One region of the Micromonospora sp. TSRI0369 genome, then DNA from elsewhere that is predicted to be linked to it. Evidence: riboswitches for the same ligand, from Rfam matches in the RefSeq annotation. Region 1 holds a riboswitch; the other holds the start of a gene.
The links. Region 1 has a riboswitch for cyclic di-AMP ahead of AMK25_RS27480 (coiled-coil domain-containing protein). Riboswitches for the same ligand answer to the same signal wherever they lie in the genome.

Region 1 (7,551 bases):
TACCGCAAGCTCGACGCGACCCGCCGGCGGGACGCCGTCCGGCGGGCGCGCGAGCTGCGGTTGATCTGACTCAGACGTCGGCGGCGGCGTCCACCACTGTCAGCAGTTCGGCAAGGTCGTAACCGCCGTCGTGGCGGACGTCGTTGACGAACAGCGTCGGAGTGCCGTTGACGCCGCTGCGGATGCCGCCGACGAAGTCCTGCCGGACCCGGTCGGCGTACTCCTGGCGGCCGACCTCCGCGGCGATCTCGTCCGGCGACAGTCCGATCTGCTCGACGCCGAGCGACAGGTGCACCGGGTCGAGCTGGTCCTGGTGCTGGAAGAGCCAGTCGTACATCTCCCAGAACCGGCCCCGGGCGGCGGCGGCCTCGGCGGTCTCCGCCGCGCTCTCCGCGTACGGGTGGATGTTGGCGATCGGGAAGTGCCGGTACGCCAGGCGCACCACGTCGGCCCGCTGGCGCAGCACCTCGGTGAGGTTCGGGTACGCGGCGCCGCAGAACCGGCACTGGAAGTCGCCGTACTCGACGATCGTGACCGGCGCGTCCACCGGCCCGCGGACGTGGTCGCTGTCGGTCACCGGGGTCCGCAGCCGCGCGGTGGTGACCTGAAGTGGCGTGGTCATCAGGCGCTCACCCGCCGATCCGAGTTGAGCCGCTCCAGGGCGTCGAGGATGCCGTCCACGCCCGGGTTCACCTCGGGCGGGGACAGGTGGCTCCAGGCCACCCGGCCGTCCGGGTCGACGACCACGAGCGCCCGGTCGGACTGCCCGCGCGGCGCGTACGCGCCGTATCGGCGCGACACCTCGCCCTTGGGCTCGAAGTCGGCGAGCAGCGGGAAGCGGATGCCCTGGGCTTCGGCGAACGCCCGGTGCGAGTCGACGCTGTCCACCGAGATGCCCAGCAGCACCGCGTCGTACCGCTCCAGCTCGGGCAGGGCCGCCTGGTAGAGGGCCATCTGCTCGCCGCAGACCGGTGACCAGTCGGCGGGATAGAAGGCCAGCACCACCGGACGGCCCCGGAACTGCCCGGGACCCACCTGTCGCCCGTCCGGCGCCGCCGGCAGCGTGAACCCGGGGGCGGCCCGCCCGGGTGTGATCAGCCCGTTCGGATCACTCATGCCTCCCACCATGGCCGGCACCCGGGTGAGGCGGGCTCACCCGGGCGGGGTGGTTCGGCTCAGCGCACGACGAGGTGGTTGTGCACCTCCCGGATGCCGGGGGCGTTCCACACCACCCGCTCGATCTCCGCGCGTTCGCCGGCCGAGTGGACCTGCCCGCCCAGCACCACGGTGTCGCCGTGCACCCGGACGTCGACGGTCTCGGCCTCGGTGGCGGCGTTGCGCGCGAGCGCGTCCACGATCCGCTCGGCCAGGTCGTGCCCGTCGGCGCGTACCGCCGGGCGCACGGCGATCCCGTTGCTCACCCCGCGTACGCCGGTGAGCCGGGCGACCGAGCGTTCCGCGGCGCGCCGCTGGTACTCCCACTCGACGTCGCCGTGCAGCGTGACCCAGCCGTCGGAGACGGTCACCTGGAGCGTCTCGACCGGTACGAACGCGTCCCACTCCAGCGCCCGTACGGCCGCGACGGCGATCTCCGGATCCTCCCGCCCGGCGGCGGTGGCGATCTGGACGAAGAGGTCGTTGGCGACCGCGCGGACCCGGGCGGCCCGGTGCGCGGCCCGCTCGGCGGCCCACTTCTTGGCGTAGCTGTCCACCCGGCCGGTCAGCGTCACCACGCCCTCGGTGACAGTCACCCCGATCTCGTCCGGGCCGACCCGGGGTTCCCAGGTCAGTTCGTCGAGCACCGCGGACTGGATGTCCCGGTCGGTACGCGTGATCGTGTCGGTGGCCATCCGGCTTCCCCTCCCGTCGACGGCGGCGCGGGCACGCGGTCCCGCACCCGCGATCCTGCGCGTGTCCCGGGTGAGCCACCCTCACCCGGTCCGGGTGAGGGGGAGGGGGAGCGCACCACGCAGCACGGTGGCCGCCCCGGGGAGTACCGGGAGCGGCCACCGTGCCGGTCGGGTGCGGGTCAGCCGTCCAGGCCGGCCGGGGAGTTCGGGCGGTCCACGTCGACGAACTCGATCTCGTCCGCGGCGCGGTCGCGGCTGCCCGCGGCGCGCGCGGCGGTGCCGGCGGCCCAGCCGATCGCCGCGCCCGCGAGCGCCGCCGCGATCAGCAGCGTCCAGGGCAGCGCGGGCCGGCGCCCGGCCAGCGCGTCGAAGGCGAGCGTGGCCCGCCGGCGCGCCTCCTCGGCGGCGGAGCCGACCAGGTCGGTGGCGTCGTCGGCGAAGCCGGAGGAGTTGCGGCGGGCGGCGCGGGTGGCGTCGCGCACGCTGTCACCGGCGGAGCCGGCCGCGGAGAGCAGGTGCTGCCACGCCTGGTCGGCGACCCGCTCGGCCTTGCCCCGGCGGTCCAGCAGGTTGGATCCGAACATCGTTCTACCTCCTCGGGTGCCGAAGGCCGGCGGCCACTTCGGACTCCGGTGTCCATCCGGCGCGTCACGGGTTGACTCCCCCGGGCAGTGCCCAGCGCGCGGCGGCGGCAAACCCACAGTGGGGCGCGGGCGGCTACCAGGCTTTCAAACCGGGACGAACCACCCGAACGCGCCGAGAGCGGGGTGTCGGCGCGAGGTGCGCGCGCCCGCTACCCTGGTCGGCGGATCGACGGGTCCGACCGGCCGTACGGCTGGCCGTGGCCCGCGTAGAAGGGGAAACTGGAACCCGGAGGTCCGGATTGGGTGCGCCCAGGTGTGCCCAGTTCGCGAATTGCTCATCCCGGGGGGTGGCGACCGGGCCGTTGGAGGAATACTCTCGGTCGCGGCCCGCGTACTGATGAGGCGCCCGTCAAGGGCGAGTGGAGGTGCTCGCGTGAGCCTGTCGATCGTGAAGTCGGTGCGGCCGGGTGGTGTCGTCCAGATCGCGCCCCGTGGGGAGATCGACGTCGACACCGCGTACGAGGTGCGGGAAGCGATCGCCGAGGTGCTCGCGAAGGGCCGTCCCGCGCGCATCGAGCTGAACATGCGGCTCGTCACGTTCATCGACTCGGTCGGCATCAGCGCCATGGTGGCCGGCTTCCAGACCTGCGAGGTCAGCGGCGTCAAGCTCGTGGTCACCGAGCCGAGCCGGTTCGTGCACCGGCAGCTCTGGGTGACCGGCCTGCTCGGCCTCTTCGGCGCTCCCGAACCGTGGTTCGCCGACGACACCCCCGAGGTGCTGCCCGGCGCCTGAGCGCCCGCTCGCACCCCCTCCGGCCAGGGACCTTCTACCCGTTGCCAGCCCGGCGTCCGTACGGGACGATCGTCGCGACGTACGACGGCGAGGGGGCCCGCTTGCAGAGCAGCGACAGCTTCAGCTACACCGTGCAGGCCCGGTGCAGCCGGGCCGACGCGGTGGCACTGCTGGGTGACCTCAGTCGCCAGGGCGAGCTGCATCCGCTGATCGTCCGGGTCCGGCAACTGCCGGCCCGGCCGGGCGCGCTCGCCAGCTACGCGATCACCGACCGGCTGCAACTGGGCCCGCTGCACTTTCCGGTCACGTACCAGGCGGACGTGCTGGTCGCGAGCGAGGACGAGGTGGTCACGGTGGCCCGGCAGCAGCCGGCGACGACGGTGCGCAACCACACCCGGCTGCGCGACGAGCCCGACGGCACCGTGCGCATCGACGTGGAGATCACGCTGACCGCGCCGGCGCCGCTGTTCGGGTACGCGTTCCGCCAGGCCCGGGCGGCTCACCTGAGCCTGGCGGCTCGTCTCGGCGCGACGCTGGAGGGCCGGCCCGATCCGGCCGGCCCTCCGGGAGCGCGCTAGTACACCGACAGGTGCACGTGGTTGGTGTGATCGCTGGACGGGTCGCCGTTGCCGCCGCTGTACGCCTTCCACCCGCTGCTGGGCAGCCAGATCTGCTTGAACCAGATCACGTAGAGCACGGCGAGCGGGTCGGCGTTGCGTACGAAGTACGCGGCCAGGTTGTTGCCGTACGTCCGGTCACCGCCGCTGGCCACGCCGCCGAAGCCGTTCTTCTGGGCGGCGAAGTCGCAGGCCCGCCCCTTCGGGTGCTCGCCCGAGCCGCTGGGCCGGTGGCACGAGACGTACCGGGTGAAGCCGGCCGCCTTGGCCTGCTGCAGCGCGTGCAGCGTCCGCGGGGTGATGCAGCCGTTGGCCGGGGTCGGGTCGTTGACGCTGCACGACTCCGCCGGCCACGAGCCGTCCGAGTTACGCGGCGCCGGCTTCGCGTTCTTGTTGGAGGTGCCCTGGACGCTGCCGCCGCCGCCACTGCTGCTGCGGGACGCCCTGTCGTTCGCCACTTCGAGCGCGCGCTCGGCCTGCTCCTTGCGCTTGCCCATCACCGCGACCTGCTTGCGTTGCTCGCGGATCTCGGTGTCGAGCGCGGCCCGGGTGCGGGTGGCCTCGTCGCGGGTGGCGATCAGCTCGCGCACCGTGCGGTCCTCGTGCGCGGCGACCTGTCCCAGGGTGGCGGCCCGGTCCATGAAGCCCGCCGGGCTGCTGCTGTCGAGCAACGCCGCGGCGGTGCCGAGGCGGCCCGCGCGGTATGCCACCCCGGCGATCTCGCCGACCTTGGCGTCGCGTGCGGCCAGTTCGGCGCCGACCGTCTTGAGCTGGTCGTTCAGCTGCTTCTGGCGGTTTACCGACTGGTTCAGCGCGGCCTTCGCCTCCAGCCAGCCCTTGCTGGCCGCGTCGAGTTGGGCGCGCAGCTCCGGCGTGCCGCCCTCGTCGTCGCCGGGTGCGGCGGCGAGCAGGGCGGTCCGGGGCGCCGCCGAGGCGGGGGAGGCCGGAACGGTCGCGACGCCGAGAGTCAGCGTCGCGACGAGCAGGGCCGCCAACCGGGCGGCCGTCCGTCGTACAGGTGCCACTGGGGGCATTCAACACGTCCTTCCGTCAACCGCCGACCGGGTTAGCTGACGGGTTCGGGACGGAAGATCCCTACCGCTGACGCGGATGCACCCCACGTACGTGGTTCCCCGGCTCGCCCCTTCGGGCGATTAGGCGACGGCCACCCCACCTGCGCCGGTGACGCCGGTGGCTGCGGCCGCGACCGAGCCTACCGGCGCGGCCCGGGCGCGGCTCCGACGCGTGGTGCCGCATGGCGGGGCAAAACCGACATTACTGTACAGCAGCCACAGTGATTTAAGTCTGTCCTAATCACCACTCGGTCTTTCCGCACACGCCCGCGGACGCTCCGGGTTCGACCTGCAACGTGGCGTGATCGATGGAGAAGTCCTCGTGCAGCGCGGCCCGCGCGGCGGCAAGCACCCCGCCGGGGTCGACGCCGGGGTCGGTGGTCAGGTGCGCCGAGGCCACCTCCATCCCGGAGGTGAGCGTCCAGACGTGCAGGTCGTGCACCTCGGCCACGCCGGGGACCGCGGCCAGCCGGTCGTGCACGGCGGTCACCTGCAGGTGTTCCGGCGCCGCCTGCACCAGGATGCGCACCGCGGCCCGGCCGAGCCGCCAGGTGCGCGGCAGGATGAACAGGCCGATCCCGACGGCGACCAGGGGGTCCGCCCACCACCAGTCGGTGACCGCGATGACCAGCGCCGCGGCGATCACGCCGAGCGAGCCGAGCAGGTCGCCGAGCACCTCCAGGTACGCGCCGCGCAGGTTGATGCTCTCCTTCGACCCGGCCCGCAGCAGCGCGAAGGCGACGATGTTGGCGAGCAGGCCGAGCACCGCCACCACGAGCATCGGGCCGGCGAGCACCTCCGGCGGCTCGCCGAAGCGGCGTACCGCCTCGACCAGGACGTAGACCGCGACGGCGCCGAGCAGCACGGCGTTGGCGAGTGCGGCGAGCACCTCCAGCCGGTAGAGGCCGAACGTGCGCTGCGGGTCGGTGCCGGCACGCCGGGTGGCGGTGATCGCCGCGAGGGCCATGCCGATGCCGAGCACGTCGGTGAACATGTGCCCGGCGTCGGAGAGCAGGGCGAGCGAGCCGGTGGTGAAGGCGGCCACCGCCTCGACCACCATCAGGACGGCGAGCAGCGCGAACGCGGCCCATAGGCGGCCCCGGTGGCGGTGTGCCGCGTTGGCCACCGCACCGCTGTGGTCATGACCTGCGCCCACGCCAACACCCTCCCTGCCGCGTACCGGCCGGGCCCAATGTATGTTCACATCGCTATGTATGCAAGTGAACTGTGGGTGGTGCCGGCGCGCCCACTCACCCCACCGGGTCGAGCGTGGTGAGGCGCTGGGTCGCCCGGGACAGCGCCACGTAGAGCGTGCGCACGCCCGACCCCGGATCGGCCCGGATCTCGCTCGGCGCCACCAGCACCACGCCGTCGTACTCCATGCCCTTGGCCTGGAGGCTGGTCACCACCTGCAGCCGGCCCGCGCCGCGCGCGCCCAGCCAGCTGGCCACCTCGTCCCGGCGCGGCACCGGCGTGATCACGCCCACAGTGCCCTCCACCTGTCCGAGCAGCGCCTCGGCCGCCTCGACGGTGGCCGCCGGCAGCTCGGCGGCGGGCACCACGCGCTCGACCGGCGGCACGCCGGTGGACCGGACCGCGTCGGGCAGCGGCAGATCCGGGTAGAGCCGGCGGATCTCCGCCGCCGCCACCGCGAAGATCTCCGCCGAGTTGCGGTAGTTGGTGGTCAGCTCGTAGCGGTGCCGCTTGCGCCGGCCCAGCGCCTGGTCCCGGGCCCGGTCCAGCTCCTGCGGGTCGCCGGTCCAGGCCGTCTGCGCCGGGTCGCCGACCACGGTCCAGGAGGCCAGCCGTCCCCGCCGGCCCACCATCCGCCACTGCATCGGCGAGACGTCCTGCGCCTCGTCCACCACCACGTGCGCGTAGTCGCGGTAGTCGGCCGGACGCTCCCGGGCCGCCGCCCGGGCGGCGCGCTGCCGATCGGCGTACGTGCTCAGCTCGCGCACGCCACCGGCGAGCTGGTACCGGTCGCGCTTGGGCCGGGCCCGCTGCACCGGCTTGCCCAGCAGCGCGTCCAGCTCGTCCAGCAGCGCGATGTCCGCCACCGTCAGACCGTCGGTCGCGAGCGTGCGGTACGCCTGCCCGAGCAGCCGGATCTCGGCCGAGGAGAGGATCCCACCGGCGTAGCGGCGCAGCCGGTCCGGACGGGCCAGCCAGTCCAGCACGTGCCGCGGGTGCAGCCGTGGCCACCACGCCTTGAGGAACTCGCGGAACTCCGGCCGCTCGATGATCTCGTCCTCGAACGCGGGCTGCTCCGGCAGCCGGCCCACCCGCAGCGTGCGGGCCTGCGCGTAGAGCGCGGCGAGCACCGCGTCGAACGCCGCCCGGCGTACCTCGTTGCGGCGCGCGCCCCGGGCCAGAGTCCGGTCCCGGATCGCGTCCAGCGCCTGACGCTCCAGGCGCAGCAGCTCACCCCGGTACAGCAGGCGCAGCTCGGCCGGGGAGTCCGGCACCGCGTCGCGTACCGCGCGCTCCAGCACCCGGCGCATCCGCAGCGAGCCCTTCACCGCCGCCACGTCCGGCGGGTCGGTCCGGGACGCCGACAGGCCCGGGAACAGCGAGCCGAGCGAGCGCAGCGTGGCGGTCTCCTCGCCCAGCGAGGGCAGCACCGAGGCGATG
Region 2 (7,551 bases), on a different contig from region 1:
CGAGCAGTTGGCGGTGGACCAGGAGTCACGCTGGGCAAGGAGGTCCGTCATGGCGTCGACGGTACCCCCCTGGCTTAGGGAAGCAAAAGCCAGCTACCTCACAGCTGGCCGGGGAAGAAGCCGTGCCGGGCCAGCGGCTCGACGATCTGGTGCTCCTCGTACGACAGGTGCGACAGCAGCGTGTCGGTGAGCAGGTCCACCGCCTCCTGGAGCTGCGTGAAGTCGCCGGGCCGCCGGACCAGCTCCACGAGCGCCCGGTCGACGCTCTCCACCACGCCGTGGATCACCACGTGCTCCTCCTCGAGGCGGTCCAGCACGGCCGCCAGCCCGGCCTCGGAGCGGCGCAGGTGCGGGAAGATCGAGGCGTCCTCCAGCCCGTGGTGCTGGGTGACCATGGTGCAGTACGCCGCGCAGTACGCCCCGAGCGTCCAGTTGTTCTGCCGCATGGTCATCTCGTTCAGCGCGGCCCGCGCCCGGCCCGGCGAGACAGTGCCTCGCTTGACCTGTTCCAGCAGGTCGCGCACCTGGGCCAGCTCCTGGCGCAGATGGTCGTGCACGTCCACCAGGTGCTGCCCGGCGGCCTGTCCCCGGGCCGGGTAGACCTGTCCGGCCGGTGGTGGCGGGGCGGTCGGCCGGGTCGACTCGTCCCAGGGGCGGCGCGCGCTCAGGCGTACCCCCGGGTCCGGGGTGGGGGTGACCGCCAGCGTGGCCGGGCCGCCGGTGGCGGCCGTCTCGTCGGCGACCGCGCGGGCGCCGCTGCCCGGCGCGGTGCGCTCGCCGGCGACCAGCTCCCGCACCGCGGGCGCGACCTCCTGGGCGAAGATCTGGATCGCGCGCGGCTCGTCGCTGCCGAGGATGAACGTGGTGACGCCGTGCTCCAGCGTGAGCCCGGCCAACTCCTCCACCCACTGCTCCGGCGGACCGGCCAGGAAGCCGGCCGACGAGCGGGCGAACGTGCCGTTCACGTTGAGCATGCGGCGGATCTCGGCCGGGTCGCGCCCGGCGGCCTGAGCGCCCTCGTCCACGAGCGCGTTCAGGGCGGGCAGCTCGTCGGGGCCCTTCGGCAGGTAGGACAGGGAGGGCAGCCAGCCGTCGGCGGCGCGGCCGACCAGGCGCAGCATGCGCGGCTTGTACGCGCCGACCCAGATGCCCACCTGATGCGCGGGCGCCGGGCCGCGCTTGGCGCCGACCACCCGGTAGTGCTCGCCGTCGACCCGGATCATGCCCCGGCGGTCGGTGTCCCAGACCTCGCGGATCACCCGGATCGCCTCGTCCAGGGCCTCGACCGCCGCGCCGGGGGACAGGCGCCGCCCGCCCGTCGCCTCGATCGCGTCCCAGAACGCGCCCGCGCCGAGTCCCAGCTCGACCCGCCCGCCGGTGAGCAGGTCCAGGCTGGCCACGCTGCGGGCCAGCACCACCGGCTGGCGCAGCGGCAGGTTGAGCACGTTGCCGGCCAGGCGGATGCGCTCGGTGACGGCGGCCACGTAGGACATCAGCGTCCAGGTGTCCAGGAAGCCCGGCTGGTACGGGTGGTCCTGGAACGTGACAAGGTCCAGCCCGACCTGCTCGCAGAGCGTGGCCAGCGCCACCACCTGGTCGGGCTGCCCGGCGGCGGGAGTGATGAAGCCGCCGAAGGTCAGCTCGTGTCCGTGATCGGTCATCCGTCCCGCCTCCCGTGATCTTGCTCAGCCCTGCCACCGTAGCTCCACAGGTGGTAGCCCGGCCGGGTGAACAGGGTCACAAGAAGTGGATGATCGTCGCAAACCGTCCATAGCGTCGGTTCCGTTCGCATTCGTGGACACCGTAGGCCGGAAACGCCTAGTCCCGCCGCCGGCCGCGGTTACCGGACGTCGCGCGGGAGCGGGGGAACCACACGTACCACGGTGCCTCGTCACCTCGGGGTGAAGCCGCCACCGGCGGCCGGGCTCCTCGGCCCGAACCCGACAGCTCACCTCGTCGGCGTGGAGGAATCCACATGGCAACTGAATACTCAGCCCGGGGCCGCCGTATCGCTCTCGGAGCAGTCCTGGCCGGCGCCGCCGTCGGCGCCGCGACCCTGTTCGGCCCGGCCGCGCCGGCCGGCGCCGGCGTCAACTGGGACGCGGTCGCGCGCTGCGAATCAGGCGGCAACTGGAAGATCAACACCGGCAACGGGTACTACGGCGGGCTCCAGTTCTCCCGCGCCACCTGGAACGGCTACGGCGGGCAGAAGTACGCCGCCCGGGCCGACCTGGCCAGCCGGTCCGAGCAGATCGCCGTCGCCGAGAAGGTGCTGCGCGGGCAGGGCATCGGCGCGTGGCCGGTCTGCGGCAGGAAGGGCGGCTCGGCGAGCGCCGCCGCGACCCGGTCCGAGCGGGCCACCCCGAAGAAGGCGAACCCGAAGAAGACCACCTCGAAGAAGGCCGCCCCGGAGCGGGCCGTCACGCGCAGGGCCGCGCCGGAACGGGCCGCGACGAAGGCGGCGCCGCAGCTGTCGTCCGGCGTCGGGACGTACGTGGTCCGGCGCGGGGACACGCTGTCGGAGATCGCCGTGGCGCAGCGCGTCGACGGCGGCTGGCGTGCCCTGCACGAGCGCAACCGGGCAGTGGTCGGCGACGACCCCGGCCTGATCTTCCCTGGTCAGCGGCTGCGTCTGCGCTGACCTGATCCGGACGCCCGGCCGGTTCGCCCCGGCCGGGCGTCCGGCCGTCCGCGACACGCCGTGTCGCCGATGTCCGGCCTGCTCCCGGCGCCGGGACACGGCCCGCGACGGCCGGTGATCGCGATTCGTCGGAGCCGGTTGTTAGGGTCACGATGATCGGCTAAGACGTGAAGAAAGCGCGGATATGACCAACGACCCGTTCTCGGCGGCCGCGAGCCTCGACGAGCTGCTGACCCGCACGCAGCAGGCGCTCACCGCGATGCGCTCCCGGGCCTCGGCGCACGCCGACGGCGAACCGGCCGACCTGCTGCGCGCCGAGGGCACTGCGGCCGGTGGGCGGGTCCGCGCGGTCGCCGTCCAGGGTGGCCGGCTGGATTCCGTGACGATCGACCCGGAGCTGGCCGGCGAGCCCCTCGACGTCCTCAGCGGACACCTCGTCGCCGCCGCCAACGACGCACTGTCCGAGCTGGACGCACAGGTCAGCGCGTCGGCGCGAGCCGACGCCGACGCGCTCGCCGCCCGGCTCGGCAGCATGGGTGACCAGGCCGAGCTGTTCGGCCGCGCGATGCACGAGGCGGCCGCCCGGATCCATCGTGACCGCGGCACCTCGTCCCGGGCCGGGCGCCCGGCCTGAGACGACGAGGCGGCCGGCCGCCGGGAGGACGACGACCGGCCGCGCTACGCCACGGTCAGCTCAGGGTGACCGCGGTGTCGTCGACGACGAAGGACGTCTGCAGAGAGCTGTCCTCCACGCCGCTGAACGAGATGGTCGCCGTGGTGCCTGCGAGCGACGAGATGTCGAAGGACCGCTGCACGTACCCGGTGGCCTTGTTCAGGTTGGAGTAGGTGGCCAGCGTGGTGCTGCCGGCCTTGACGGTGAGCTTGTCGTACGCGGTGCTCGTGGTCGTCTCCGCGCTGTCGATGTGCAGCCAGAAGCTCAACGTCGCCCGGCATCCGGCCGGGATCGTCACCGACTGACTGAGCGTGTCGGTGTGCGACGAGCCGTACCCGTCCAGCCACGCCTTGTACGAGCCGCCGTGCGCCGCCTGGCCGCTGTCCGTGGTGATGACGCCGGACGAGGCGGTCCAGCTCACGTTGCCCGACTCGAAGCCGGGGTTGGCGAGCTTGTTGCCGGAGCAGCCGCCCGACGGCGGGGTGGTGGTGGCGGTCGGCGTGGGCGTCGGGGTGCCGCCGGCGCAGGTCGGCTCACCCGACTGGGCCGGTACGCTGACCGCCGCCCAGGCCGCCTTGACCGCGTTGAACTCGGTGCAGCTGCTCGGGTAGAGGTTCTTCGCCGCCTGCAATGTCCAGACGCGGTACTTCAGGTAGGACGAGGACGAGGTCTTCAGCAGCATGGCGTTGTACATGATCTTGATGGCCTTCTGGATGCCCAGGCCGGTCACGCTGCTGCTGTTGCAGGTCGAGCTGGACGGCTGCCCGTTGGTCGGGCTGCTGCCGTTCGCCAGCAGGTAGAACCAGTGGTTGCCCGGCCCGGCCGCGGCGTGCACCTCGGTCGACGGGATGCTGCTGGAGTAGCAGTTCGGGTCGCCGAGCGCCGACGGGTTGTACATGTTGCGGATCGGGCCGGAGCCGACCAGGTTGATCTTCTCGCCGACCAGGAAGTCCGGCGCGTCGTAGCTGGACGGCTCGTTGGCGAACCACTCGGTGGCCGCGCCGAACGTGTCCGCCACGAACTCCTGCGTGCCGCCGCCGGAGATGCCGCCGGGGGTGTTGTCGTCGATGCCGTGGCCGATCTCGTGCGCCACCACGTCCAGCGAGCCGATCCACTGACCGGCGGTGTTCTTGCCGATCTGCACCTGGCTGCCGTCGTAGTAGGCGTTCTGGTCGTTGAGGCCCACCCGGATCGGCCAGTAGCCACCGTTGCCGTTGGCGCCGTTGCGGCCCAGCCACTGGGCGAGCATCTTGTGCTCGGTCTGCGCGGAGAACAGCGCGTCCACGCAGCCGGTCTCCTTGTTGGTGGCGGTGCCGTTGCCCCACACGTCGTCGGAGCCGCTGAACGTGGTGTTGTTCGCCGAGTCCTGGCAGCTCAGGTTGGTGACGGTCGGGTCCTTCATGGTGTACGTGGAGCCCGACTGGGTGGTGTTGAGCGTGAGCGGGCTGGGCCCGTTCCACGCGCCGGTGCCGGTGCCGCGCACCACGTGCTCCTGCTTGCGCAGGACCGCGCCGGTACGGGCGTCGACGTCGACGGTGAGCCGGCTCGGGCCGTCCGCGCTGGTGCCGCGTACCGTGGTTTCCCAGGCCAGCGCCGGTGCGGCGCCGAGCGTGTAGACCACGAGCGTGGCGCCCTCGACCGCGCTGACCGTCTTGAGCTGGGCGCGCGCCGTGGTCGCGGCGGCGGCCTGGGTCAGCGCGGGCGTGGTGGCGAGGGCGCCGATCGGCCGCTGCTGCGCGACCGAGGCGTACTTGAGGTTGCCGGCCGAGTCGGTGGCGAGCACGAAGTCGCCGCCGACCACGGGCAGGCCCTTGTACGTGCGCTCGTACGGCACGTACTGGGTTCCCTCGGAGGAGATGACCGGCTTCTGGACGAACGCGTCGTCGGCGCCGGCCTGCAGGTAGGCGGGGCGGCCGGCGACCATGGCGCGGGCCGAGTCGGCGGCGGCCGCGCGGGCCTGGGCCGGGTTGGGGGCGGCGGGCCCGGGTGGCGCGGCCTGCACGGCTGCGGCGGTGCCGGCGGCGATCACGCCGGCCGCGGCCGCGCCGGTGAGCGCGGCGAGGCGAGGTGAGAGTTTCACGGAGGTTTGCTCCTGTTCTACAGGCGCGCCGCACGAGCCCGGTGGGGACGGGCGGCGCGGTGGTGCGAGGCAGGGTGACGGCCGGTCACCGGAGCTGCCGGCGTGGCTCCGGGTCGACAGATCGACCGTCGCGAGTCGCCGGGGGTCGGCGGTTCGCTGGTGCACAATCACACGCCGCGCGAGCCGTGAGCAATGGGTGACCTGGGCAACGACTGACAGTCGGGCGTGTCGCCGCGCGCGTCGTCTCAGGCAACCATGATCTTCAATAGGCCCTGATCAGGGCGAACATCGCCGACAGTGGATGGCTGCGCGTGCAAATTGCGGACGTTGCCTATGTGCGCGAATGGCGCACATAGACGCGAGGTCGCCACCGCCCGAGCCGGCCACGCCGCGTGGGGCCCGCCCCGACCGGGGCCGGGCACCGGGCCGCGTCAGCGCGGGCCGCGGGTCCGCGTTGGCGCGACGGTGGGCGGCGGCGGCAGCGAGGGCGTCAGCGTGGGCCGCGACGTCGGCCGACCGGTCGGCTCCGGGCTCGGGCTGGGGCTCGACGGGGTCGGGCTCGGGCTCGGCGAGGCGGACGGCGTGGGCGCGGCGGTGGACGGCGGCGGCGCCGACGCGGTCGGCTCCGGGGTGTCGCCGGGGAACTTCGGCTCACCGAAGCGGTACTTGCCCGGGTCGAGCTTCATCGCCTCGGTGGCCTTGGTCATGAACTGCCGCCAGATCGGCGCGGCGCCCGTGGAGCCGTACACCTCGTAGCTGCCGCCGCTCGTCCGCAGCGGTTTGCCGTCGGTGGTGCCCAGCCACACGGCCGAGGCCAGCGCGCCGGTCCAGCCCACCATCCAGGTGTGCACGTTCTGGGTGGTGCTCTGCCCGGCCTGCCAGGTGCCGGTCTTGCCGGCGGAGTCCCAGCCGTTGTCCAGCTTGGCCGCCCGGACCCGGCGCAGCGTCCAGTCCAGCTGGTCGAGCGCCTCCCGGTCCAGCCCCAGGTCGGTGGTGCGCAGCTGCTCGGTCCACACCTCCTCGTCGTCCTTGCTCACCGACCGGACGAAGTGCGCGTCGGCGCGCTTGCCGCCGGCCGCGAACGTGGCCATCCCGTTCGCGTGGTCCTGCACGGTGATGCCGTACTGCCCGATGCCGACCTCGGTGGAGAACCGCTTCGCCACCTCGTCGGCGGGGTCGCTGCGCAGGTCGACGCGCTGCGGCCGGGGGTTGCCCCGGACCGTCTCCCACATCGACTCCACGCCCGCCTGCCGGGCCATCTCGATCACCTTGTCGGTGCCGAGCCGCTCGGTCAGCTCGAAGTAGGTGACGTTGAGCGAGGCGACAGTGGCCTCCCACAGCGCGCAGTCCGGCTGGCAGGGCGCCCGCTCGGCGTTGCGGATCGGCCCGGCCGCGCTGCCCTTGGTGCGCCCCGAGGCGGGGAACTCCTTGGTGTCCGGCGCGTCGAACCGCTCCTTCACCGAGATCCCGTCGCGTACGGCGGCGGCCAGGTCGTACACCTTGAACGACGACCCCGGCGGATGCTGGCCGAAGCCGCGGGCCTGGCCGTCCTCGTCGGAGTACCAGCCCGCGTAGTCCGCTCCCGAGCCCTTGTCGCCGCCGTAGTAGCCGAGCACCCGGCCGGTGCCCGGCTCCACCGCCACCAGCGCGGCCTGCCAGTTCCGCGGTTGCCCGCGCACCGCTCGCGGGGCGGTGTCCCGGCGGATGTCCGCCGCCGCCTCGGCCGCGTCCTGCACGCGCTTGTCGATGGTGGTGACGATGCGGTAGCCGCCGTCGCGGATCACCTCGTCCGGCTTGCCCCGGAACGGCTCGGTCCCGCGCAGCTCGGCCAGCACGTGGTTGACCACCAGGCCGGTCGGCCGGTCCAGGTCGGACCGGCCCGCGTCCTTGTCGATCGGCCGGACCGTGTCCGGGTACGCGAGGTCCGCCGCCTGCTGCGGCGTCAGGTAGCCGAGCTTGACCATGCCGTCGCGGATGTAGTTCCAGCGGTCGATCGAGTTCTGCCTGGCCAGCGCGTTGCGGCGTGGGTCGTAGCCGGGCGTGCCCTCGGGGTCGGCCGGATCCGCCTCCGGCTGCTTCACCATGGCGCAGAGCACCATCGCCTCGGCCTGGGTGAGCTGCCGCTCGGGCGGCGCGTCCCGGCGCACCGTCTTGCCG

Region 2: linked by a shared signal. The riboswitch ahead of AMK25_RS12715 (LysM peptidoglycan-binding domain-containing protein) and the one ahead of AMK25_RS27480 (coiled-coil domain-containing protein) in region 1 are both predicted to bind cyclic di-AMP.

What each region holds. Positions count from the first base shown of each region.
Region 1 covers NZ_LIVU01000011.1:103,762-111,312, forward strand. The annotation lists gene AMK25_RS27445 (helix-turn-helix transcriptional regulator) at 1-69, shown strand, start outside; gene AMK25_RS27450 (DsbA family protein) at 71-622, opposite strand; gene AMK25_RS27455 (redoxin domain-containing protein) at 622-1,116, opposite strand; gene AMK25_RS27460 (BON domain-containing protein) at 1,176-1,850, opposite strand; gene AMK25_RS27465 (hypothetical protein) at 2,030-2,434, opposite strand; gene AMK25_RS27470 (STAS domain-containing protein) at 2,868-3,227, shown strand; gene AMK25_RS27475 (SRPBCC family protein) at 3,269-3,805, shown strand; gene AMK25_RS27480 (coiled-coil domain-containing protein) at 3,802-4,878, opposite strand; cyclic di-AMP (ydaO/yuaA leader) riboswitch at 4,884-5,015, opposite strand; gene AMK25_RS27485 (cation diffusion facilitator family transporter) at 5,159-6,073, opposite strand; gene AMK25_RS27490 (HelD family protein) at 6,168-7,551, opposite strand, start outside.
Region 2 covers NZ_LIVU01000003.1:857,043-864,593, forward strand. The annotation lists gene AMK25_RS12705 (winged helix-turn-helix transcriptional regulator) at 1-51, opposite strand, end outside; gene AMK25_RS12710 (LLM class flavin-dependent oxidoreductase) at 99-1,661, opposite strand; cyclic di-AMP (ydaO/yuaA leader) riboswitch at 1,806-1,977, shown strand; gene AMK25_RS12715 (LysM peptidoglycan-binding domain-containing protein) at 1,976-2,641, shown strand; gene AMK25_RS12720 (YbaB/EbfC family nucleoid-associated protein) at 2,826-3,275, shown strand; gene AMK25_RS12725 (M4 family metallopeptidase) at 3,331-5,394, opposite strand; gene AMK25_RS12730 (transglycosylase domain-containing protein) at 5,826-7,551, opposite strand, start outside.